3 regions of the Bacillus atrophaeus genome follow, and region 1 is predicted to be linked to each of the others. Evidence: riboswitches for the same ligand, from Rfam matches in the RefSeq annotation. Region 1 holds a riboswitch; each other region holds the start of a gene.
The links. Region 1 has a riboswitch for thiamine pyrophosphate ahead of AAHT65_RS15105 (acetylornithine deacetylase). Riboswitches for the same ligand answer to the same signal wherever they lie in the genome.
Positions count from the first base shown of each region.

Region 1 (8,057 bases):
GGTTGACGACAACTGCGCGTCTGTTTTTTAAATGATCAGCTATTTCCTGCGCCTCCGCGTAGACACGGGGCTCACTCAACACTACTTTAGAGGATTTCTGGACACTTTGCAAGCTTACCACATTTTGTTTGCCGGCAGTCTTATTAGGATAAGCCGGCTTTTCTTTTTGGTCTTGTTCTTCATGTGTATCATGCTCTGTATCAATATATTCATATTCGTATTCTTCATCATCCATTGAGAAAAAGCTTTTAAATTTATTTTTCATGCTCATTGCTGTACACCCCCTGTTTCATTTCCGACTAACGATGAGCCGATTCTAATATAAGTCGCGCCTTCTTCTATGGCAATTTCAAAATCATTTGACATGCCCATCGACAGTTCCGTACACGGAGCATTCGGCTGTTTAAGCTTTTGAACTTGGTCGCGGAGTTCGCGAAGCCCCCGAAAGCAGCTTCTAATCTTTTCTGTATCCTCAGTCAGCGGAGCCATTGTCATCAAACCGTCCACGATGATATGTTCAAAGCCGGCCAGCTCCTGAACCAGAGGGATGACTTCTTCTTGTTTCATTCCGTGCTTGGACGGTTCAAGCGACGTATTGACCTGCACAAAACAGCGTACAGGCCCTGTTGCGCGTTTTTCAATTTCATTAGCTAATGACAGTCTGTCTAAGGAATGAATATGTGACACGTTATTGACGACAGCTTTCACCTTCCTTGACTGAAGGCTGCCGATAAAATGCCAATCCGGATTACCTTTTACAATATCCTGCTTGCGAAGCAGTTCGGCATCACGGTTTTCGCCCAGGCTTGAAATGCCTGCATCCACCGCTTCCTGCGCTCTTTCAGCTGACACATATTTAGTGACTGCGATAATTGTAACTTCATCGGAGCAGCGGCCCGATCTGTTACATGCTTCGTTTATTCGTTCGTTTATATGTCGTAAATTGTCGATTACACGCAAGATCTTTTATGCCTCCTTCATTCCGATAAAGGACATCATCCGTCCCGTTTTTCCCTGATCCCGGCGGTGAGAAAAGAACAGCGGGTGTTCTTTTTCGGTGCATAACCCGCTCACTGAAATATTTTCATTACTGATGCCGCTTTCTATAAGAATCAGTCTGTTTAATTCCTTCAAATCGAGTTGGTACTGCCCCGGTCCCGTCTCATTCACGGCGTGTTCCGCGGAAAAAGGGAGCGCGTTGACTTCAGTGATGACACGGTCATCAACCGTATAACAGCCGGCGCTGATAGACGGGCCGATGACAGCCTGTATATCCGATAACCGGGAGCCTTCCTCATCTGTCCAGCGTTTGACCATTTCCCGGCCGATCTGTTTCACAGTCCCTTTCCACCCGGCATGGGCGATCCCGACAAGCAATCTGACCGGGTCATAAAAAAACAGAGGCACACAATCGGCAAAGCATAAGGCCATAAATACATTCTTTTCGCATGTATAGAGCCCGTCCGTTGCTTTAAAAGCGGATGAGTACTCGCGAGCCCCTTTTCCGCCGTCTTCATGCGTCACTTTTCGGACATGATGTTCATGTGTCTGATCGGCAAATACCCATGATTGTAAATCAGTATCAAACAACCCGGCGATTTTTTTTCGGTTTTCAACAACATCTGCATCTTTGTCATGAACATGCAATCCTGTATTTAACGATTCAAAAGGCGGCTTGCTGACACCGCCGTTTTTCGTAGTAAATCCGGCAATGATCTTTGCGTTTTTTTGATTCGTTTGATTCCAGTCTTGTATCATGAGTGTCGAGGGGGTGGTGAGACTGAATGGGTGGTATGTATTCATGATGATCCAACCTTTCGACAAACATTATTGAAATGTGTAATTTCCCACTTATTTTACCACATCTTTATGCATTCGTTTAGCGGCGTTTTTCAAATTTAATGAATAAATGTGCCGGAAGGAAGCGGGTTTTCCGGCATTTAACAGAAAAAGCGCCGCAAAAGCGTTCAGTCTTTCGGTTCACTCAAACGAACCAGGATGACATCTTCCCCGATTTTAACTATATTTCGCCAAGGAATGATCATTTCCTCTTCTTTTCCGAAAAAACCAAGAACTTTTCCATTTCCGCCGAGAATGATGGCTTGAATTTTTCCAGTGGTGACGTTTATGTCGATGTCACCGATGCTTCCTAATTTTTTGCCGTTAGATACATTCACAACATCCTTTACTTGAAATTCAGAAATGCTGATCATTCCATCACGTCCTTTGTCCGTTCTTTTTCTTATTATATGAACGGGATGGCTGAACCTTGTCAAGCATGTGTAAATTTCATTGTTCTTTGCGGGTGCTGCACCATTTGATAATAAAGCTGAGCATAATCTTCGTATAATCAACGAGCTGCTCAATTGAGACTTCTTCATTTACGGCATGGGCATTGTGCAAATCTCCGGGACCGTAAATGACACTCGGAATTCCTGCGTTGTAAAGCCAGCCGCCGTCTGTTACTGACTGGGAAACATCTATAACCGGATTTGTTTGTTTAATATGACGGTGTGAAGCTGTAAGCTCTGAAACAGCAGGATGGTGCGGGTCAACTTCAAGAGCGGGAAAAATTTCTCCTCTGTCTTCTATCATAGAAGAGCCGCCCCACGTAAAGACAGGTCGATTTTCTCTCAGCCACACATCACTATCACTCAATCGATTAATATGATCCTCTATCTCCGCAGCTACTTCCTCATGTGTTTCATTCGGATAAAAATGCACGGTAATCCATAAACGGCATTCATCCGCGATAAAAGCAGCGTGTCTTCCGCCTTCTATTACAGCCGGATTGATCGTGTTCGTGCCGGCCTTAAAGCCGGGATAGCTTTTCATAATCGCCCAGTGGCGCTCCAGCTCGCCAAGCCCGTGTATGATTTTAGCCATTTTTTCGATCGCGCTTGCCCCAAAGGTTCCTCCGCCCGCATGAATCATGTTCCGCCTTGTGCCGTCATGGAAGGTCTGGCGGCTTTTCAATTCGATCCAGCCCGTGATGACGCCGCCTTGTCCTTGAATATGCAGATCGCTTGTATCAGCAACAACGGCAAAGTCGGCGCGGTAACCTCGTTTGCAGCACTCCAGAGTTCCGGCCTCTCCTACTTCTTCACCGATGACAGATTGTAAAATCACATCTCCCGGCAGATCAATCCCCGCTTCACGAATCAATTTCAAAGCGAAAAGCACACTCGCCATCCCGCCTTTCATATCAGCTGCACCTCTGCCGATCAAACAGCCGTTTTTTTCAACAAAATGAAACGGGTCATGCTCCCAGCCTTCTTCATCCACCTCAGCCACATCCACATGCCCGTTAATAATTAAGCTTTGATGGCTGTCTGAATCTGTTCCTTTTAAAACTCCCACTACATTGGGGTCTCCCGGATAAACCTCCCACTTGTCAATTGAAAAGCCCATTTCTCTCAAGAACCCGGCAATCCATGATTGAATTTTGTCTGTGTTTCTGGCCGGCGGCGCCGGTGTTTGAAAAGAAATTAATGTTTTCGCAAGCTTAATCAGTTCATTCTTTTGTTCCTCAGCCTTTTGCAATAAAGCATCTATTTGTTTATTCAATGTCATTCGCTCCTTTTTTGTCATATAAAAAACCGCTTCATTGTATATGAAACGGCTCATGAAAGCAGCGGAGCGCAGACGTGCTGCGTACTCCGCTTTTTTTCACCGCTTCCCTCCGCTGGCATGATCCAGATCAGGTCAATCAGGGTTGAGACACACGTCTCTCTCAGCTCAAAGATAAGCACCCCTAGGATGAACATATTTAATTATCAGGCATTTGTGGTTTGTTTGGCTCTTGTTAAAAACGGACGGCCATTATTCCATAATACGTCGATCGGCATATCGAAAAATGATGAAAGTAAATCGTCAGAAAGCATTTCCTTTATATCGCCTGCTGCAAATACCTCTCCTTCTTTTAATAGAAGGGCTTTATCGAATACAGGCAAAATTTCTTCAGCATGATGAGTCACATACAGAATCGACGGAGCATTTTCTTTTCCTGCGATGTATGTAATCGTGTCTAACAGGTTTTCCCGCGCCATAAAATCAAGGCCTGTAACCGGTTCGTCCAATATTAACAGTTCAGGGTCCGCCATGAGCGCTCTCGCGATCAGCGCCCTTTGTTTTTCTCCTTGAGAGAGCGTTTCGTAACGGCGGTCCGCATAGCTGATGGCTCCCAAATCTTTTAAAAGATTGATAGCTTTTTCTCTGATTTCTTTACTCGGTGTTTCATATAAGCCAATTGAAGCATACGCCCCGCTAAGCGCAATTTCAAATGCTGAATCTGCAGGGTACAATTTTTGCTGAAGGCCGGCAGACACCAGTCCGATTTTCCGTCTGAGCTTATCACCAAGCTCAGTTTTCCCAAACTCATGCCCTAGCACCTGCATATCTCCAGAAGTGGGAAAATAATAAGAACAAAGCATATTTAAGAGCGCCGTTTTCCCCGCGCCGTTTAAGCCGTAAAGCACCCAATTTTCGTTTTGCTGCACTTTCCAGTCTATATCTTTTAGAATCCATTTCCCGCTTCGTTTTAACGACACGCGGTCAAGCTGTAAAATCATTATGGCCCTCCTTTTCATAAATCCGCTGAACTGTTTCAATTTTCATAAAACTTTGTACGAACTAGGATACCTTACTTTTTCCGAAACGTAAACTGCCTGCGCTCCCCAATATAAAAAGCCTTTAAAGCAAGGGTTTGCTTTAAAGGCTTCATCATGCCCATTATTGATGAATGTTCTTATTCATTTGTTTGATTGCCGCCTTTTCAAGCCTCGAAACCTGCGCTTGGGAAATGCCGATTTCTTCTGCCACTTCCATTTGTGTTTTCCCTTGGAAGAAACGTTTTCTTAAAATCATTTTTTCCCTGTCGTTCAGTCTTCTCATGCCTTCTTTTAAAGCGAGTTCTTCAATCCATTGTGTATCTTTATTGCGCTCGTCACTGATTTGGTCCATGACATAAATAGGATCCCCGCCGTCATTATATATCGGTTCAAAGAGAGAAACCGGATCTTGGATGGCATCCAGCGCAAACACAATTTCTTCATGCGGTACTTCAAGGACTTTGGCGATATCCTCTGCTGTCGGCTCCTTGCTTGTCTCACTGATCAACCGTTCTCTTACCTGAAGCGCCTTGTATGCGATATCCCGCAGCGACCGAGAGACGCGTATCGGGTTGTTATCGCGTAAATACCTGCGGATTTCTCCGATAATCATCGGTACAGCATATGTTGAAAACTTAACATTATGGCTTAGATCAAAATTATCAATGGATTTCATTAGTCCGATGCAGCCGACCTGAAATAAGTCATCAACATATTCTCCTCTGTTGTTAAATCTTTGAATGACGCTTAAGACAAGGCGCAGGTTGCCGTTAACAAGCTTTTCTCTCGCTGAATCGTCGCCCTCATCCTGTAATTGCCTGAACAGCTTTCTCATTTCTTCATTCTTGAGTACGGGTAATTTGGAGGTATCCACCCCGCAGATTTCGACTTTATTTCTCGACACTTTTTTCCCTCCCTACAGGAGCTGCTGTACAAAGTTAAGTATCTCCTTGGGTGGGAAAAATATGCACGATGATCAGGCAGAAAAATACAGTCGATTAGGAAAACCCTGTAAAATCAAGGGTTGCGTTTTAAAATTTTTTTACACCATTTTGTTAAACTCTTTCCTCAGCCTTTTGATGATTCTTTTTTCTAAGCGCGAAATGTAGGATTGGGATATTCCCATCATATCCGCTACATCCTTTTGCGTTTTTTCTTCCTCTCCGACAAGGCCGAAACGGAGTTCCATAATTTGTTTTTCTCTGTCGTTTAACTGTTCAAGCGCTTTTTTCAGAAGCTTCTTATCAACATTCGCTTCAATATCCTTTGTGATGATATCATCATCCGTTCCGAGTACGTCTGAAAGCAAAAGCTCATTGCCGTCCCAATCAATGTTAAGCGGTTCATCAAAAGACACTTCTGAACGGATTTTGTTATTTCTTCTTAAATACATTAAAATTTCATTTTCTATACATCTTGAGGCATATGTAGCCAGCTTGATCTTTTTTTCTGGATTAAAGGTGTTAACGGCTTTGATTAAACCAATGGTTCCGATACTGATCAAATCTTCAATATTGATTCCGGTATTTTCAAATTTCCGGGCAATATAAACCACCAGACGCAAATTGCGTTCAATTAAAATTGCGCGAGCTGCCTGATCACCGCTCGGCAGCTTCAGCAGAAGAACTTGTTCTTCATCCTTAGACAAAGGCGGCGGCAGTGCTTCACTTCCTCCGATATAGTACACTTCATCGCTTTTTAAACCAAGTTTCATCAGCCATTTATACCAAAGATACGTCAACCTTAATTTTAGTTTTTTCATCTTCCTCTCCCTTCTAAATGCCTCGCTTTTTGAGTATGATAAATAACGGACATTTAAGAACATCACGACACATGCTTAACAGCTTTGCCGGACAGCATTTTCGGATGAATGATCGCGTCGAATTCTCCTTCAGCCGACAGAGCGGCGGTGCTGATGCCGATTAAGCATTTGTCCGCAGCGATCATTTCATCTTTCGTATAGATGGTGACATGATCAGGCTTCAGGCATAATAAAAATTGATTATCCTGCCCCACGCCCCGATAAGGAATGAGCCTGATTTTATCTAAATAGCGGAATGAATCATCAAACTGATCAATGACTTCAAGCGGGCTGAAGCTTCGGATCAAATGTGTCTCTTTCTCTCCAAGTATAGGTTCCAGCTTATCAATATGAATAATCATGACAGGTGTTTTCGTCAGCGGATCGTACAGCTGGTTTCCTGAATCAACAAGCCCTTTAGCGTGAAGCGTCTGTCCTCCTATATCCGCTTGAAGTCTGACACGCTCCTCATATTGAATCGTCTTTGTCTCAATATCCTCGATTCTTTTCTTAGAAAAAAACCATATCGCGGGAAATCCGGCCACTATAAACATCCAGCTGACAGGATCGCCAAAACCGGTTTGATTTGTAATCATAACACCGTGCTGCATAACCGACCTTGTCTGTAATAAAGAGTGGGCGCCGATAATTCCTCCTCCCATTAGAAATGTCGCGAAATAAAAGGAAAACAAATTCTGAAAGAAAAATCGAAATCGTTTAAATCCAAAAGTAACAAGCACAATCACAACCGAAAAAGCCAATTTACCTGCAGGATGCTCTACAAACGGCGAAATTGGAGTAAACATGAAAAGCACGATACTGGAACCGATAAAGGCCCCGAATATCACTCTTCTTTTTTTTACGTGGCGTTTTAAGATAAACGCCGTCAGCAAAAGCAAAAGAGAATCAAAACAAAAGTTCAACAGCCAAATGACATCTAAATAGATTTTCACATCTGACCCCTTTCTTCTCTTATCTTTCACAACGCTGTTTTCTTCTCTTGTTTCATAAGTATAAAGCAAGCTCTGTGGGAAAGTCTGTCAATTAATGTTGAGAGAGAAATACAATTTTTAAGGGATATCTGCTTAATTTGTCGAGAATGCGGAATTGGAATGTTTAATTGCGGAGGATAGCTATCCAAATAAAAAACGCTGCCTATCACGGCAGCGTTTCATGATTATTTTTCTTCATTAATATAAAGTTTACCTTTGGCAACTTGTCTCGTTTCATTGCCATAATCGTCTCTTACAATCACTTCAACTTTGGCGCCATTTGCTTTAATAGAAGAAGTCGCCGTCCAGTATCCTTCATATTGCCCCGGAGAAATTTCTCTTAATGGCAGTTCTGTCGCGTTTTGGACACTTGCTCTTGCATTCGTCAGCGGCATTCTAATAACAAATGTCGCATCTAAATCCTTTGCACTCGAAAATGCGATTTTCACCGATTCACCGGCTTTTAACATTTTATCCTGCCCAGGCACTAAGCCAGTAATGACCGGCTGATCATAGTTCACGTCAACAACAACTTTTTTGGTTGTTTTATTGCCTGCTGCATCAGAAGCGGTGACTTTCACTTCGTTGCTGCCATTTTCTAATAGAATGCGGGCTGAATACGTTCCGTCTGAGATCGTTGCTTTTTTGCCGTTA
Region 1 covers NZ_CP154443.1:2,957,065-2,965,121, reverse strand. The annotation lists gene sepF (cell division protein SepF) at 1-271, opposite strand, end outside; gene AAHT65_RS15120 (YggS family pyridoxal phosphate-dependent enzyme) at 268-960, opposite strand; gene pgeF (peptidoglycan editing factor PgeF) at 967-1,803, opposite strand; gene AAHT65_RS15110 (YlmC/YmxH family sporulation protein) at 1,968-2,213, opposite strand; gene AAHT65_RS15105 (acetylornithine deacetylase) at 2,290-3,573, opposite strand; TPP riboswitch at 3,661-3,766, opposite strand; gene AAHT65_RS15100 (ABC transporter ATP-binding protein) at 3,777-4,571, opposite strand; gene sigG (RNA polymerase sporulation sigma factor SigG) at 4,732-5,514, opposite strand; gene sigE (RNA polymerase sporulation sigma factor SigE) at 5,653-6,372, opposite strand; gene spoIIGA (sigma-E processing peptidase SpoIIGA) at 6,435-7,364, opposite strand; gene AAHT65_RS15080 (S8 family serine peptidase) at 7,589-8,057, opposite strand, start outside.

Region 2 (8,057 bases), 1.5 Mb from region 1:
CATAAGACACTAGATCCTAAGTCTAGCGCGTCTGCCAATTCCGCCACACCCGCATGAAAATGGTGAGCCATGAAGGACTCGAACCTTCGACCCTCTGATTAAAAGTCAGATGCTCTACCAACTGAGCTAATGGCTCTTTTTAAAAGAGACTTGAGTATTATACCATATAAAAGTGGTGCCGGCAAGAGGACTTGAACCCCCAACCTACTGATTACAAGTCAGTTGCTCTACCAATTGAGCTACACCGGCTCGATATGTCAAAGATACAAAACATTATGTATATCCAAGAATGGTGGAGGATGACGGGCTCGAACCGCCGACCCTCTGCTTGTAAGGCAGATGCTCTCCCAGCTGAGCTAATCCTCCATATCTGCACTGACGTGCAATTGCTTGGCGGCGTCCTACTCTCACAGGGGGAAGCCCCCGACTACCATCGGCGCTGAAGAGCTTAACTACCGTGTTCGGTATGGGAACGGGTGTGACCTCTTCGCTATCGCCACCAAACAATTTGAGAGTGTTCTCTCAAAACTAGATAACGCGTAAGCACTAATTCAAAAGTGTGGTTAAGTCCTCGATCGATTAGTATCTGTCAGCTCCATGTGTCGCCACACTTCCACCTCAGACCTATCAACCTGATCATCTTTCAGGGATCTTACTTCCTTGCGGAATGGGAAATCTCATCTTGAGGGGGGCTTCATGCTTAGATGCTTTCAGCACTTATCCCGTCCGCACATAGCTACCCAGCGATGCCCTTGGCAGAACAACTGGTACACCAGCGGTGCGTCCATCCCGGTCCTCTCGTACTAAGGACAGCTCCTCTCAAATTTCCTGCGCCCGCGACGGATAGGGACCGAACTGTCTCACGACGTTCTGAACCCAGCTCGCGTACCGCTTTAATGGGCGAACAGCCCAACCCTTGGGACCGACTACAGCCCCAGGATGCGATGAGCCGACATCGAGGTGCCAAACCTCCCCGTCGATGTGGACTCTTGGGGGAGATAAGCCTGTTATCCCCGGGGTAGCTTTTATCCGTTGAGCGATGGCCCTTCCATGCGGAACCACCGGATCACTAAGCCCGACTTTCGTCCCTGCTCGACTTGTAGGTCTCGCAGTCAAGCTCCCTTGTGCCTTTACACTCTGCGAATGATTTCCAACCATTCTGAGGGAACCTTTGGGCGCCTCCGTTACTCTTTAGGAGGCGACCGCCCCAGTCAAACTGCCCACCTGACACTGTCTCCCCGCCCGATAAGGGCGGCGGGTTAGAAGGTCAATACAGCCAGGGTAGTATCCCACCGATGCCTCCACCGAAGCTGGCGCTCCGGTTTCCAAGGCTCCTACCTATCCTGTACAAGCTGTACCAACATTCAATATCAGGCTGCAGTAAAGCTCCACGGGGTCTTTCCGTCCTGTCGCGGGTAACCTGCATCTTCACAGGTACTATAATTTCACCGAGTCTCTCGTTGAGACAGTGCCCAGATCGTTGCGCCTTTCGTGCGGGTCGGAACTTACCCGACAAGGAATTTCGCTACCTTAGGACCGTTATAGTTACGGCCGCCGTTTACTGGGGCTTCAATTCGCACCTTCGCTTACGCTAAGCGCTCCTCTTAACCTTCCAGCACCGGGCAGGCGTCAGCCCCTATACTTCGCCTTACGGCTTCGCAGAGACCTGTGTTTTTGCTAAACAGTCGCCTGGGCCTATTCACTGCGGCTCTCTCGGGCTTGCACCCTAACAGAGCACCCCTTCTCCCGAAGTTACGGGGTCATTTTGCCGAGTTCCTTAACGAGAGTTCTCTCGATCACCTTAGGATTCTCTCCTCGCCTACCTGTGTCGGTTTGCGGTACGGGCACCTCTCACCTCGCTAGAGGCTTTTCTTGGCAGTGTGGAATCAGGAACTTCGCTACTATAATTCGCTCGCCATCACAGCTCAGCCTTATGGGAAACGGATTTGCCTATTTCCCAGCCTAACTGCTTGGACGCGGATATCCAACACCGCGCTTACCCTATCCTCCTGCGTCCCCCCATTGCTCAAATGGTGAGGAGGTGGTACAGGAATATCAACCTGTTGTCCATCGCCTACGCCTTTCGGCCTCGGCTTAGGTCCCGACTTACCCTGAGCGGACGAGCCTTCCTCAGGAAACCTTAGGCATTCGGTGGAGGGGATTCTCACCCCTCTTTCGCTACTCATACCGGCATTCTCACTTCTAAGCGCTCCACCAGTCCTTCCGGTCTGGCTTCACAGCCCTTAGAACGCTCTCCTACCACTGTTCGAAGAACAGTCCGCAGCTTCGGTGATACGTTTAGCCCCGGTACATTTTCGGCGCAGAGTCACTCGACCAGTGAGCTATTACGCACTCTTTAAATGGTGGCTGCTTCTAAGCCAACATCCTGGTTGTCTAAGCAACTCCACATCCTTTTCCACTTAACGTATACTTTGGGACCTTAGCTGGCGGTCTGGGCTGTTTCCCTTTCGACTACGGATCTTATCACTCGCAGTCTGACTCCTAAGGATAAGTCATTGGCATTCGGAGTTTGACTGAATTCGGTAACCCGGTAGGGGCCCCTAGTCCAATCAGTGCTCTACCTCCAAGACTCTTACCTTAAGGCTAGCCCTAAAGCTATTTCGGAGAGAACCAGCTATCTCCAGGTTCGATTGGCATTTCACCCCTACCCACACCTCATCCCCGCACTTTTCAACGTGCGTGGGTTCGGGCCTCCATTCAGTGTTACCTGAACTTCACCCTGGACATGGGTAGATCACCTGGTTTCGGGTCTACGACCACGTACTCATGCGCCCTATTCAGACTCGCTTTCGCTGCGGCTCCGCATCTTCTGCTTAACCTTGCACGGGATCGTAACTCGCCGGTTCATTCTACAAAAGGCACGCCATCACCCGTTAACGGGCTCTGACTACTTGTAGGCACACGGTTTCAGGATCTGTTTCACTCCCCTTCCGGGGTGCTTTTCACCTTTCCCTCACGGTACTGGTTCACTATCGGTCACTAGGGAGTATTTAGCCTTGGGAGATGGTCCTCCCGGATTCCGACGGAATTTCACGTGTTCCGCCGTACTCAGGATCCACTCTGGAGAGAACGAAGTTTTGACTACAGGGCTGTTACCTGCTATGGCGGGCCTTTCCAGACCTCTTCATCTACCTCGTTCCTTTGTAACTCCGTATAGAGTGTCCTACAACCCCAAGAGGCAAGCCTCTTGGTTTGGGCTGATCCCGTTTCGCTCGCCGCTACTCAGGGAATCGCATTTGCTTTCTCTTCCTCCGGGTACTTAGATGTTTCAGTTCCCCGGGTCTGCCTTCTCATATCCTATGTATTCAGATATGGATACCACTCCATTACGAGTGGTGGGTTTCCCCATTCGGAAATCTCCGGATCAAAGCTTGCTTACAGCTCCCCGAAGCATATCGGTGTTCGTCCCGTCCTTCATCGGCTCCTAGTGCCAAGGCATCCACCGTGCGCCCTTTCTAACTTAACCGTTAAAAAAGAATCACTACAGTATTCTTGGTCTTACTTTTGAATGTGATGTCTTACTTATCGTTATCTAGTTTTCAAAGAACAACATCTCGAAGAATCGAATGATCCTTCAAAACTAAACAAGACAGGGAACGTACTGTTTATAAGACCTAAGGTCTTATATTCCGTTAAATATCCTTAGAAAGGAGGTGATCCAGCCGCACCTTCCGATACGGCTACCTTGTTACGACTTCACCCCAATCATCTGTCCCACCTTCGGCGGCTGGCTCCATAAAGGTTACCTCACCGACTTCGGGTGTTACAAACTCTCGTGGTGTGACGGGCGGTGTGTACAAGGCCCGGGAACGTATTCACCGCGGCATGCTGATCCGCGATTACTAGCGATTCCAGCTTCACGCAGTCGAGTTGCAGACTGCGATCCGAACTGAGAACAGATTTGTGGGATTGGCTTAACCTCGCGGTCTCGCTGCCCTTTGTTCTGTCCATTGTAGCACGTGTGTAGCCCAGGTCATAAGGGGCATGATGATTTGACGTCATCCCCACCTTCCTCCGGTTTGTCACCGGCAGTCACCTTAGAGTGCCCAACTGAATGCTGGCAACTAAGATCAAGGGTTGCGCTCGTTGCGGGACTTAACCCAACATCTCACGACACGAGCTGACGACAACCATGCACCACCTGTCACTCTGCCCCCGAAGGGGAAGCCCTATCTCTAGGGGTGTCAGAGGATGTCAAGACCTGGTAAGGTTCTTCGCGTTGCTTCGAATTAAACCACATGCTCCACCGCTTGTGCGGGCCCCCGTCAATTCCTTTGAGTTTCAGTCTTGCGACCGTACTCCCCAGGCGGAGTGCTTAATGCGTTAGCTGCAGCACTAAGGGGCGGAAACCCCCTAACACTTAGCACTCATCGTTTACGGCGTGGACTACCAGGGTATCTAATCCTGTTCGCTCCCCACGCTTTCGCTCCTCAGCGTCAGTTACAGACCAGAGAGTCGCCTTCGCCACTGGTGTTCCTCCACATCTCTACGCATTTCACCGCTACACGTGGAATTCCACTCTCCTCTTCTGCACTCAAGTTCCCCAGTTTCCAATGACCCTCCCCGGTTGAGCCGGGGGCTTTCACATCAGACTTAAGAAACCGCCTGCGAGCCCTTTACGCCCAATAATTCCGGACAACGCTTGCCACCTACGTATTACCGCGGCTGCTGGCACGTAGTTAGCCGTGGCTTTCTGGTTAGGTACCGTCAAGGTGCCGCCCTATTTGAACGGCACTTGTTCTTCCCTAACAACAGAGCTTTACGATCCGAAAACCTTCATCACTCACGCGGCGTTGCTCCGTCAGACTTTCGTCCATTGCGGAAGATTCCCTACTGCTGCCTCCCGTAGGAGTCTGGGCCGTGTCTCAGTCCCAGTGTGGCCGATCACCCTCTCAGGTCGGCTACGCATCGTTGCCTTGGTGAGCCATTACCTCACCAACTAGCTAATGCGCCGCGGGTCCATCTGTAAGTGGTAGCCGAAGCCACCTTTTATGTTTGAACCATGCGGTTCAAACAAGCATCCGGTATTAGCCCCGGTTTCCCGGAGTTATCCCAGTCTTACAGGCAGGTTACCCACGTGTTACTCACCCGTCCGCCGCTAACATCAGGGAGCAAGCTCCCATCTGTCCGCTCGACTTGCATGTATTAGGCACGCCGCCAGCGTTCGTCCTGAGCCAGGATCAAACTCTCCGATAATGGATCGCAGATTAAGTTCGCCACATCCTGTGGTAACATCCGCGTGACCTGCATCGTGCAGGCCTTAGTTTGACTGACTACGCACATCGCTGTGCGATTTTTATGTTAAAACTTTGAATTAACAGGTACGTTTTGTCTTGTTTAGTTTTCAAAGATCATCTTGTCCGCCTCGTTTGAAGCAGCTTTATTACTATACCATTCAGCTTCTTTTATGTCAATAACTTTTTTTGATTTTTTTTGAAGCTTGTTGTTGTGTCACTGTTGTTTATCAGCGACGAATAATAATATATCATTCTGAAACATTTATTGCAATAGTTTTTTTAAAAAAATCTAGAATAAAATCAGAAACATAAATAAGGCAATTCTATTTATTCCTCTAAACTCTTTTAATCTCAGGGACTGATTGATTGAATACTAATTGAACACCGCATACTTCAGTGCTCAGTATTAGTGTTAAGTGCGTAAAAACTGGCACACCTGTTTACAGTGTGTCATCTCTTTTGGACTCATTTGAATTCACCTTACAACTACCCCTTTGAATATTTTCTTCTATATGAAGAGTAAACTAAATTTAGATTTTTAGAGAGACCGTTATAAGCTTATGCTTCAATGGACCGAACTGTATATGCTGCTGTTTTAATCACTTACATGTTATCTTGTTGTTTCTTTTATTTTCTTGTATAGTAGAAATGAACTAAATACTTGATGACCGCAAGGGGAGCATTAAAGCTGAGAGTGAACGGTTTCGTTCTGACCCTTTGAACCTGTTAGTTAACGCTGGCGTAGGGATGTGGCAAAGCCAAATGAATTGCAGAACGTAAAGCAGTGCGTGGAACTTTCCCCATCCTTCCCGCACTGCTTTTTTGTTTGTCCTTATGGATTGTCTAATGGAAGGGGAATTTTTATGAATCAATCAAAACAACTGGTACGCCTTATTGAAATTGCAATCATGACAGGGGCTGCAGTCATATTAGACATTATTTCCGGGATGTTTCTCCGGATGCCTCAAGGCGGATCGATCTCCATTATGATGATACCCATCTTTTTGATTTCGTTCCGGTGGGGAGTAAAAGCTGGCCTTACTTCCGGACTTCTGACCGGTCTTGTGCAGATTGCTATCGGTAATCTGTTCGCCCAGCATCCTGTTCAGCTTCTGCTCGACTATCTTGTCGCTTTCGCTGTCATAGGAATTAGCGGATTATTTGCTTCTGTTGTTTATAAAGCCGCTGTTTCAAAAGAAAAAGGGAAATTGATTGCTTCTGTCATTATCGCTGTTTTTATCGGGAGTTTTTTACGCTATGCCGCCCATGTCATTTCCGGCGCGGTGTTTTTTGGCAGTTTTGCCCCTAAAGGCACTCCGGTATGGATTTATTCTTTAAGCTATAATGCAACCTATATGGTGCCTTCTTTCATAATATGCGCTGTTGTGCTCTGTTTATTATTTATCACAGCTCCGCGTCTTTTACAGACAGAGAAGGCTTAACATTGCAAAAACCAGCGGAATCATTCCGCTGGTTTTTTATGTTTCCTCTAGATTCGCAACCAGTACATATCTTTCCGGAGCAGAGCCGATAAAGTCAAAGGGATAACAAGTCGATAATGTGAGCGTGGCACGCGGCTTAGGTACAATGATTGTTCGATCATCTGAATCTACAATTCGCACCTTTTTGACTTTATAAGTGAATGTGCCGTAGGATGCTTTTACGATTAACTTATCCCCTTTTCCAACTTCGCCCAGCTTTCTGAATACAGTATCACGGTGGCCGGCAAGGACCGAATTATCATTTTCACCCGGCAAGACGGAGCCTGCATAATGCCCTACTCCTTTTACAAGCTCGTCCTCATCCGTTCCATGGTAAATCGGCAATTCGGCGCCTATCTTCGGTATGACCAAATCGCCGATTTTTTCTCCCGTTTGAAAGGTTTCGTTAATTTCTTTAGCTTTTGTTTTTGGTTCTGCCGCCTTAGCGGTGCCTGAAGCATTTTTTTCATTTGCTGTTTGCTCTTTGAACTGGCCGAATTGAAACAGCGCGTAACCTTGTAATAGCTTCCATGCATTTGTGGAAGTAATATATAGACCTCCGGCTATTAGGCATATGGACAAAATAAAGACTGTTTTTCGTTTGTTAGATTGTTTAAAACGTTTAATGTGCGGTCACTCATTTCTTTTACTTCAATGATGCTGTTTTACGAAGTTTTCTTATCATAAGCAGTCCGCCGGCTAGCAATAAAAGCCCAAACATAGACCATTCCGCATAATGGCCTGCTGTTTTAGGGAGCTTGGCGCCTTTTACCGTTTTTTCCACCTGTGCGGCGCTGGTTTTTTTAGGCTTTGTTGACGTTTTGCTCTCTTTTACAATCTGTTCTGCTTTTCGGATATCGCTCCCGGTTTGATGTGCTGTTTCAGAGTCTACCATGTCCGCCGTAAAAATAGCGTCAAGCAGGAATTTTCCGTTCCAGTCATATAGTTCAACCAGAAGCTTGGACCCTTGGACCGGGTTGACAGACAACAGGCTCCGGGCTGTAAGTTCTTTTTTGCTGTTTCCATTAATGAGATAAAATTTCGTTTTCACTTGAAAAGTGTCTTGAAAATCGTTCATCACATCGAGCAGTTCCGCAATTTCGCCGGCAGATAGTTCACTGATGCTCGTAAAACTTGGCAAATCAAGCAGGCGGTCTGATAAAGCTAATAGCTTGTCCGAAAACTGAGGATCTTTTTTCTCCAAAGCGGACATATGCTGATAGAGATTCTCCAATTCATTTTGGTCGATGCCGATTTGGCTGAACAGTTTCATAAATTGTTCTTCCGCTTGCTTCTCTTCTAATGCTGCGGATAGATA
Region 2 covers NZ_CP154443.1:208,492-216,548, forward strand. The annotation lists tRNA gene AAHT65_RS01210 (tRNA-Leu) at 1-53, opposite strand, end outside; tRNA gene AAHT65_RS01215 (tRNA-Lys) at 61-136, opposite strand; tRNA gene AAHT65_RS01220 (tRNA-Thr) at 174-249, opposite strand; tRNA gene AAHT65_RS01225 (tRNA-Val) at 291-366, opposite strand; rRNA gene rrf (5S ribosomal RNA) at 389-504, opposite strand; rRNA gene AAHT65_RS01235 (23S ribosomal RNA) at 560-3,487, opposite strand; rRNA gene AAHT65_RS01240 (16S ribosomal RNA) at 3,668-5,217, opposite strand; TPP riboswitch at 5,922-6,023, shown strand; gene thiT (energy-coupled thiamine transporter ThiT) at 6,122-6,700, shown strand; gene AAHT65_RS01250 (class D sortase) at 6,737-7,321, opposite strand; gene AAHT65_RS01255 (processed acidic surface protein) at 7,386-8,057, opposite strand, start outside.
Region 2: another riboswitch for thiamine pyrophosphate. It lies ahead of thiT (energy-coupled thiamine transporter ThiT); the one in region 1 lies ahead of AAHT65_RS15105 (acetylornithine deacetylase).

Region 3 (8,057 bases), 210 kb from region 1:
TCATTAAGGGGTTTTTTTGTATTGATATCCACATAAACGTCATAATCTTCTCTGGCTTTTTCGATTTCGACTTCATATGCTTCTTTTCCGTCATACATTTCTTTGTCGATATCATCCACCGTTCCGTCAACGACGGTCTTTGCAATTTCGGCAGCTTCTTTTTCAGATAATGCAGCACCCGATGATACACCGTTTTGTGTGACTTGGCTGTTATTTTCTTTGGCAAAGGCGTTATAACTGAATCCGCCTGCTGCTAAAGCACCCGCCAATACACCGATCATCCATTTTTTCTTCAACATCTTTCATTCCTCCTTCATTCGTTATGAGTCTAGCTTACACACTGAAGATGAAAGGACAGAAAGAACAAGATGAGATTTTGATGAGAAAAAAGTTAATCCTCATACACGATGCCGACAATGCGGCCGGTGTAGGCATTGATTTTCACCGTGGCCTCCCTGTCATTCGGAAGGTCGATGTCCACTTCAAATACGAGCGTGCCTTCGCTTTCTTCGAGATCTGCATCATCCGCTTTTCCGCCAACCTCTTTCACAGCAATGGCCTTTGCTTCTTTTTCGCTGATTTTTGTCGCTTGTTTATCGCCTTTTTTGCTTACTTTTTCAGAGGAAACAACTGTTTTCGCACGCTTATCTACCTTGACCTTATAGGTCTCCCCTTCGTTTTGAATAGTAAATGCGGCAATGTCTTTTTTTTGGGTGCGTTCAGTGATAGTTCCCGGCGTTTTGGCTAAGGCAAGCTGTTCCGCTTCTTTTTCTGTCATCAAAGGCGTGTTGATGCGTTTGATTCTGTCCATATCAAGAATGGCGCCTGTTTTCGCATCCGCTTTCAGCTCATAAATTCCTTTCTCATTTTCAAGCGTCAGCAGATATGTTTTCTTATCGGAGGATGTATCCAGCTTCGTAATGTCACCTTCATAGGAGGCTTCGATTTTTTTCTGGATGGCCGCTTTTGTCAGCACATCTTTCTGAGCTTGATTCATCATAAGGATGACACAGATAATTATCGCTATAATCGCAATACCTGCTGTGAAAATGGCTTTTGTCCGTTTTTTCATCGCACTCCTCCTCATCATGGCAAATCAGCGCCCCTTTTAAATTGCATGGTTACGCTCGTACCTTCATTTACTTTGCTGTCGATGGTAAGTTCGATTCCGTGTTCGTCAGCAATCTGCTTGGCAATCGACAGACCGAGCCCTGTCCCGCCGGTTTTGCGGTTTCGTGCTTCATCGGCTCTGTAGAACCGTTCAAAGAGATGTTCGATATGCTGCTTTTGTATGCCTATGCCGTGATCCTGAACAATAAGAAAAGGGAGGCCTTGGTTTTTCCCGGCCAAAACTTTAATAGGCTCTGAACTGTATTTGATGGCATTATCGAGTAAAATGGTCAGCAGCTGTTTCATGCGTTGTTCGTCCGCTGTCACATATAAACTTTCCCATTCGGTTTCCAGCATCATATCCCGCCCATAGACGCTTTGTAAGGTTTGAATAACAGAACGGGCCAAATCGATGATGTCTATCGTTTTCACATCCAGCTTCATGTCTTTCTGGTATTTGGCAAGGGTGAGAAGCTGATCCGTCAGTTTTGTCATTTTTATGGCTTCAGAGTGAATCGCCTCGACCGATTCTTTTAGCACCTCCGGTTTTTGCGCTCCCCACCTTTTGATTAGGCTGCTGTAGCTTTCGATAACGGTGATAGGGGTTTTCAGCTCATGCGAAGCATCCTGAACGAACTGCTGCTGTTTTTCATAATGCTCTTTCAGCATCTCCGCCATTTGATTAAATGTAAGCCCCATTTGGTATAATTCATCGTGTGACTGTCCCTTAAGCGAAATCGTTTTGAAGGTTTTTTCTCTTTGGATATCTTTCATCGTCTTTATCAGTTTTCTGATTGGATTGACAATGCGCCGGGCCAGCAGACTGCCAGCAAAGTACGAAGCGATGCATACCGCTGCGCTTGCCGTGATTAAAATAATCCGCAAAAGCAGCAGGCTCTCTTCCGTGTGCTCCTCTCTTTCAATGAGCTGAAGCGAGACGACTTCGCCATCTGACCAAATGACCGGTACAGCCGCGACGGCGTACAGCCTGCCATTCTGCTTTGTCACTTCTTCGGTCTGCCCGCTATGAAACACTTTCGGAAAATTCTTGTATGCTTTGTCTTTTGTCACTATGATAACGGCCTTTTTGTCTTTATCAACAACTCTGACCATCCCGTTAGCCGGAAGGTATGCCTGGAGCATATCCTCAAGGGCCACCCCTTCTGATTCAGCGGTATGGAGAGCTTCTGCAATATTGGCCGTTTCTTCGGCTAACCTTGACGCATCTTTTGACGTCAAGGCAGATGAAAAAATAAGATACACTGCCGTATGAATCAATATCAGCAATATGAAAAGCGATAAAGACGTATACAGGTGGATTTTGGTCTTTAGATTCATCGTCTACTCCTTGATTGCATATCCGACCCCGCGGACTGTGTGGATCAGCTGTTTTTCGTATGGGTAGTCCAGCTTTTTTCTAATATAGCGTATGTACACATCTACTACATTTGTATCTCCCAAATAATCAAACCCCCACACGGAAGTAAGAATTTGTTCACGCGTGAGCACCTGCTGCGGATGCTTCAGCATAAATACGAGCAGATCGAATTCGCGCGGCGTTAATTCAACCTCTTGATCCGCCCGTTTGACCTCACGCGTTTTTTCATTCACTTGCAGATCACCAAGTGATAAAAATGTGCCGGGATCTGATCCGTTTTGCCGGAGCGCCGCCCTGATTCTTGCCAAAAGCTCTTCAATTTCAAACGGCTTGGTTACGTAATCATTTGCTCCGATGTCCAAGCCCGTTACCTTATCAGGTATACTGTCTCTCGCGGTTAATAAAATAACAGGCGTATGCATGTCTGTTTTCCGCAATCGGCGGAGCACTTCAAGACCGCTGAGACCGGGCAGCATGACATCAAGCAGAACCAAGGCGAACTTTTCTTCTAATGCAGCGTGCAGACCCTCAGTGCCGGTTTCTTTAATAGTGGCCTTATATCCTTCATATTCTAATTCCAGCTGAAGCACTCTTGCGATTTTTTCTTCGTCTTCCACAATTAAAATGTGCCCTTTTTCCACATCCTATCACCCTTTCCTTGCTCTATATGAAAAAAATGATCATCCCTGTTTACAAATCCTATCTTATCATCTATGATGATCTCAAAATAAAAAATTGTATATGGAAAGCACTAGGGGTGCTATTTTGGCTGAGATAAAACGCGGCAACACGCGTTTTGATCCCTTATAACCCGATCTGGATAATACCAGCGTGGGGAAGTGCAGGATGACCGATACGACGCCTTTTTTTGCGTCTTCCGTTCTATGACTGCATATTCCCTATGGATATGCAGTTTTTTATTTTCCCAAAAAACAACCAGGAGGTCGGAGAAATGAACAACGTATGCGGCACAAGCAGAATCGCCGGTTTTCGATTTTCTTTATACCCGATGACAGATGATTTTATCAATGTGATCATGTCGGCGCTGAAGGAAACCGATACATCAAAGGTTTGGAAGAAGACAGATCATATCAGCACATGCTTTCGCGGGAAAATGGATCATGTATTTGACGCCGCCAAAGCTGTATACCTTCACGCAGCCAAAAGCGGAAAGCACATCGTCATGAACGGAACCTTTTCTATCGGCTGCCCGGGTGATACACAGGGTGATTCGTTTCTTTTTGAAGATGGCAAAAGATTGAATGACGAAAATACCCGTGAGATCCGAGCGGAGGCCCCTTGTCAGTTTGCGCTCTATCCGATGAATGAACTGGATTATATGGGCATCATTTCAGAAGCGGTCGATATCGCTAAAGCGCAAGGCACTTTTGTGCAGGGTGTGCATTATGCAAGCGAGCTTGACGGAGACGCTCACGATGTGTTCCGCACATTGGAGGCCGCATTCCGGCTCGCAGAAGAAAAAACAAATCATGTGACGATGACTGTGAACTTCTCGGCAAACAGTCCGTCAAGAAAGCAGGGATCAAATGAAAAGCTGGAAGGTTAGAGAAATTGTTGTTATGTCTGTAATCAGTGTTGTATTTGCCGTTATTTATTTATTATTTACGCATTTCGGAAATGTGCTTGCAGGTTTTTTCGGTCCGATGGGCTATGAACCGATTTACGGCATCTGGTTTATCGTATCTATTATTGCCGCTTATATCATCAGAAAACCCGGCGCGGCGCTCATTTCAGAAACCATTGCCGCGTTTGTTGAATGCCTGCTCGGCAATCCGTCAGGTCCGATGGTGATTGTGGTGGGACTTGTTCAAGGCCTCGGGGCTGAAGCGGTCTTTTTTGCCGCGCGCTGGAGAGTGTATTCTCTCCCTATTGTCCTTCTTGCCGGGATGGGCTCGTCAGTGACAAGCTTTATTTATGACTTATTCGTGGCCGGATATGCTGCACTGTCGCCGGGCTACTTGCTGCTCATGCTCATCATTCGTCTGTTTTCCGGAGCGCTTCTTGCAGGCCTTCTCGGAAAAGTTATCAGTGACTCACTCGCCTATACCGGCGTATTAAACGGCATGGCGCTCGGAAAGGAACTCAAGAAGAAACGGAAACAGGTGTCCCAGCATGCAGGGTTCTAATGAGCTCCTCAGCATCGACCGCCTGACTTTTTCCTACGAAGAAGATGAAAAGCCGATTTTTAAAGACTTGACGTTTCAGCTTCAAAAGGGAGAACGGGCACTATTGCTCGGGCCTAGCGGATGCGGCAAAAGCTCGCTGGCCCTCTGTATAAATGGCCTTTACCCAGAAGCTTGTGATGCGGCGCAGACTGGGCGCATCTCACTTTTCCAAAAAAATATTGAAGATTTTCAAGCTTCTGAAAAGCCCTCTTTACATATCGGAGTGGTCTTTCAAGATCCAGACCAGCAGTTTTGCATGCTCACGGTTGAAGATGAAATCGCTTTTGGGTTGGAAAACCTGCAAATGCCCAAGGAAGAAATGAAAGAGAGAATCGATGATGTATTAGTAAAACTCGATTTAACCGGCTTGAAGAATCAAACTATCTCAGCCCTGTCCGGGGGAACAAAGCAGAAAGTCGCGCTGGCTTGTATTTTGGCGATGGAGCCTGATCTTATTATTCTGGACGAACCGACTTCTCTTCTTGATCCTCATTCAGCACGCAGCTTTGTTCACATGATAAAGGAGCTGCAGGAGGAAAAGGGCTTCGGGCTTCTCGTCATTGAACACCAGCTTGACGAGTGGGCCCCTTGGGTGGAACGGACAATTGTGCTTGACGCATCGGGACAGAAAGTGATGGATGGTGAAACACCGGATATCTTTCAATTCCGTTCAGAAGAACTGAAAAAGATCGGCGTTGCCATTCCTCATGTCGCAGCCATGCAGGAAAACTTGAGCGCACCATTTACTTTGTCAAAAGAGATGCTGTTTACACAGCCGGTTCCCGCTTTCAAAGAAGGCAAGAATCTCCCTCTGACTGAGGATGTGTTAGAGGTAAACAGGCTTTCGTTTTCAAGAGGGCAGCGGGTGATCTTCTCAGACATCAGCTTTTCGCTTCGCGCGGGATCATTGACGGCTGTCGTCGGACAGAACGGGACGGGAAAATCAACGCTTTTATCAGTACTCGCACGGCTCTATAAACCGAAAAGCGGCGAAATTCGCCTGTTCGGCAAATCGCTTCATTCTTTTTCTGAAAACGAGCTGCGAAGGCAGATGGGATTTGTTTTTCAAAACCCCGAGCATCAGTTTGTCTCTGATACGGTATTTGGCGAGCTGGTCTTCGGACATGAACACCATAAGGGCGCAGGCGAAAAAGCGCATGATCTTTTGCGGCGTTTCGGCCTTGACCATGTTCTCACCCATCACCCCTTCGCTTTAAGCCAGGGACAAAAACGGCGGCTGAGCGTCGCCACTATGATGATGCACGATCTGAAGATTTTACTTTTGGATGAGCCGACCTTCGGGCAAGACGCGAAAACCGCTGCGGAATGTATGGAGCTGATTGAAAGCATCCAGGCGGCCGGAACAGCTGTTTTGATGATCACACATGATATGGAACTTGTCTCAGCTTTTGCCGACAACGTTCTTGTGCTTCACGACACAAAATTGGTTTATCAAGGTGCTCCGGCGCCGTTATTTTCAGAGCAGAATGAAATTATTCAACAAGCAAAACTGGCATGGCCGCTTCAATATGAATGGCTGCACCATAAACAGCAGGAGGAACATCATGAACCAGCAATTACAAACCATTAATCCGACAATAAAAGCTGCTGCTGTGTTTTGCTGTGTTGTGATGCTGTCGTTCATTTATAACCCCTACACTCCAGCATGTTTTTATGTGATTATCGTAGTCGGGGTTCTGTCCGCGGCACGAATTTCTCTGAAAAAATGGCTCCTGTTTACGATCCCCTTTCTGATTTTGGCAGCCGGGTGTATGTGGACAGCGGCGGTCTTCGGTAAAGTGCCGACGACCGCTGACAATTTTTTGTTTGAAGCCGGCCCTTTTGAAATAAACCGTGAAAATGCTTTGGTAGGCATTTCACTCGGTTTTCGTATTTTATGCTTTTCGGCCCTTTCCATGATGTTTATTTTCACGACTGATCCGATATTATTTATGCTCAGCCTTGTTCAGCAATGCAGGCTTTCACCGAAGCTTGCGTACGGCATTATCGCAGGTTTTCGTTTTCTTCCGCTGTTAAAAGACGAAGTTCAGATCATTCAGCAGACGCACAAAATCAGAGGCGGCGCATCCGGAAACGGACTGAAGGAAAAGCTCGCATCTATGAAGCGATATACGATTCCTTTACTGGCGAGCGCCATCAGAAAGGCTGAACGGACGGCAATTGCAATGGAATCTAAAGGCTTTACCGGCAGCCGGAATCGGACGTACTACAGAACCCTTACGGTCGCACCCCGTGATTGGCTGTTTTTCTTTCTGGTGCTTTTGCTGTTCAGCGTTAGCTTTTTTATCTCTTTATGCTTTTCTTGACGTGAAAAAACCACTATTTTTAAATAGTGGTTTTTTTTACATGGTGATTGTCTTATTTATCATAGTTGAGAGCTTGGGCAAGGTTGGCTTTGATCTTGATATTCGTAAAGTCAACCCCTAGCTGGACAGCCGTCTGGGCGATTTCAGGCCTGATTCCTGACAAAGTAGAGCTGACACCGATCAAAGTAAGCGCCTCGATTAATTTGAAAATTTGGTGAGCCACCATCGTATCCACAACAACCACACCTGAAAGGTCGATTAATAAATGCTCAACACGTCTTTTCGCACAGGCGTCAAGCGTATTTTCAAGTATGAATTTTGCCCGTTCGGTATCAATATCCCCTACAAGCGGAAGGAGAGCAGTTCTTTGGCTGAGAGTAATGACAGGGGAGCTTAAATCTAAAATCATTTCTCTCTGCGCATTTAATTGCTTTTTAGCATTTTTCTCAGCATGATCCACAAATGTATAGATCGTAAAATCAAATACCTTTACAATCAAATCAGCCCACTTCTTACTTTCCCCTTCTGCAAACTCAGATGAGTTCGATGCAACAAACGTGTCAAAATACTTCTTATATAATGTCCGGTTTCTCATAAATTCACGGATTACGTATTGGACTGGCGTATCTAAATGTTTCTGATCGTTTGTGAGTTCGATAACCCATTCTTGAAATACTTGAAGAAATTCTTTCTCAGGCTTAATATACATTTGGTTGAGATTTCTGTAAAACTCTTTATCCTGCTCAGTCAGTTCCTCAACCACAACTGGATCTTTTAAGGCATAGATAGAATCCGGATCGGTTTCTTCCATTGTGTCGATCCATTCTTTAGCCATTTGTTCAACATGGTCAGAAAAAAACGTAAATAATTTCTCATTCAGTTTCATTGCTTTGCTCCTTTCCCAAAAACTATTATAACCCGACAAAGAGCTGAATCCCAGCCATATCTATAGTCCTTCCTTAATTTGCTGTTTTTCTCTTAAAATACATTATTTTCAAAATATTTAGTTCATTTTCTTCTTTCCTCTATTTTCAAAATAATTCAAATGACTCTATC
Region 3 covers NZ_CP154443.1:2,744,466-2,752,522, reverse strand. The annotation lists gene AAHT65_RS14005 (PepSY domain-containing protein) at 1-299, opposite strand, end outside; gene AAHT65_RS14000 (PepSY domain-containing protein) at 392-1,072, opposite strand; gene AAHT65_RS13995 (ATP-binding protein) at 1,087-2,448, opposite strand; gene AAHT65_RS13990 (response regulator transcription factor) at 2,452-3,129, opposite strand; TPP riboswitch at 3,232-3,343, shown strand; gene AAHT65_RS13985 (Ykof family thiamine-binding protein) at 3,441-4,055, shown strand; gene AAHT65_RS13980 (ECF transporter S component) at 4,036-4,635, shown strand; gene AAHT65_RS13975 (energy-coupling factor transporter ATPase) at 4,622-6,265, shown strand; gene AAHT65_RS13970 (CbiQ family ECF transporter T component) at 6,240-7,001, shown strand; gene AAHT65_RS13965 (STAS domain-containing protein) at 7,054-7,887, opposite strand.
Region 3: another riboswitch for thiamine pyrophosphate. It lies ahead of AAHT65_RS13985 (Ykof family thiamine-binding protein); the one in region 1 lies ahead of AAHT65_RS15105 (acetylornithine deacetylase).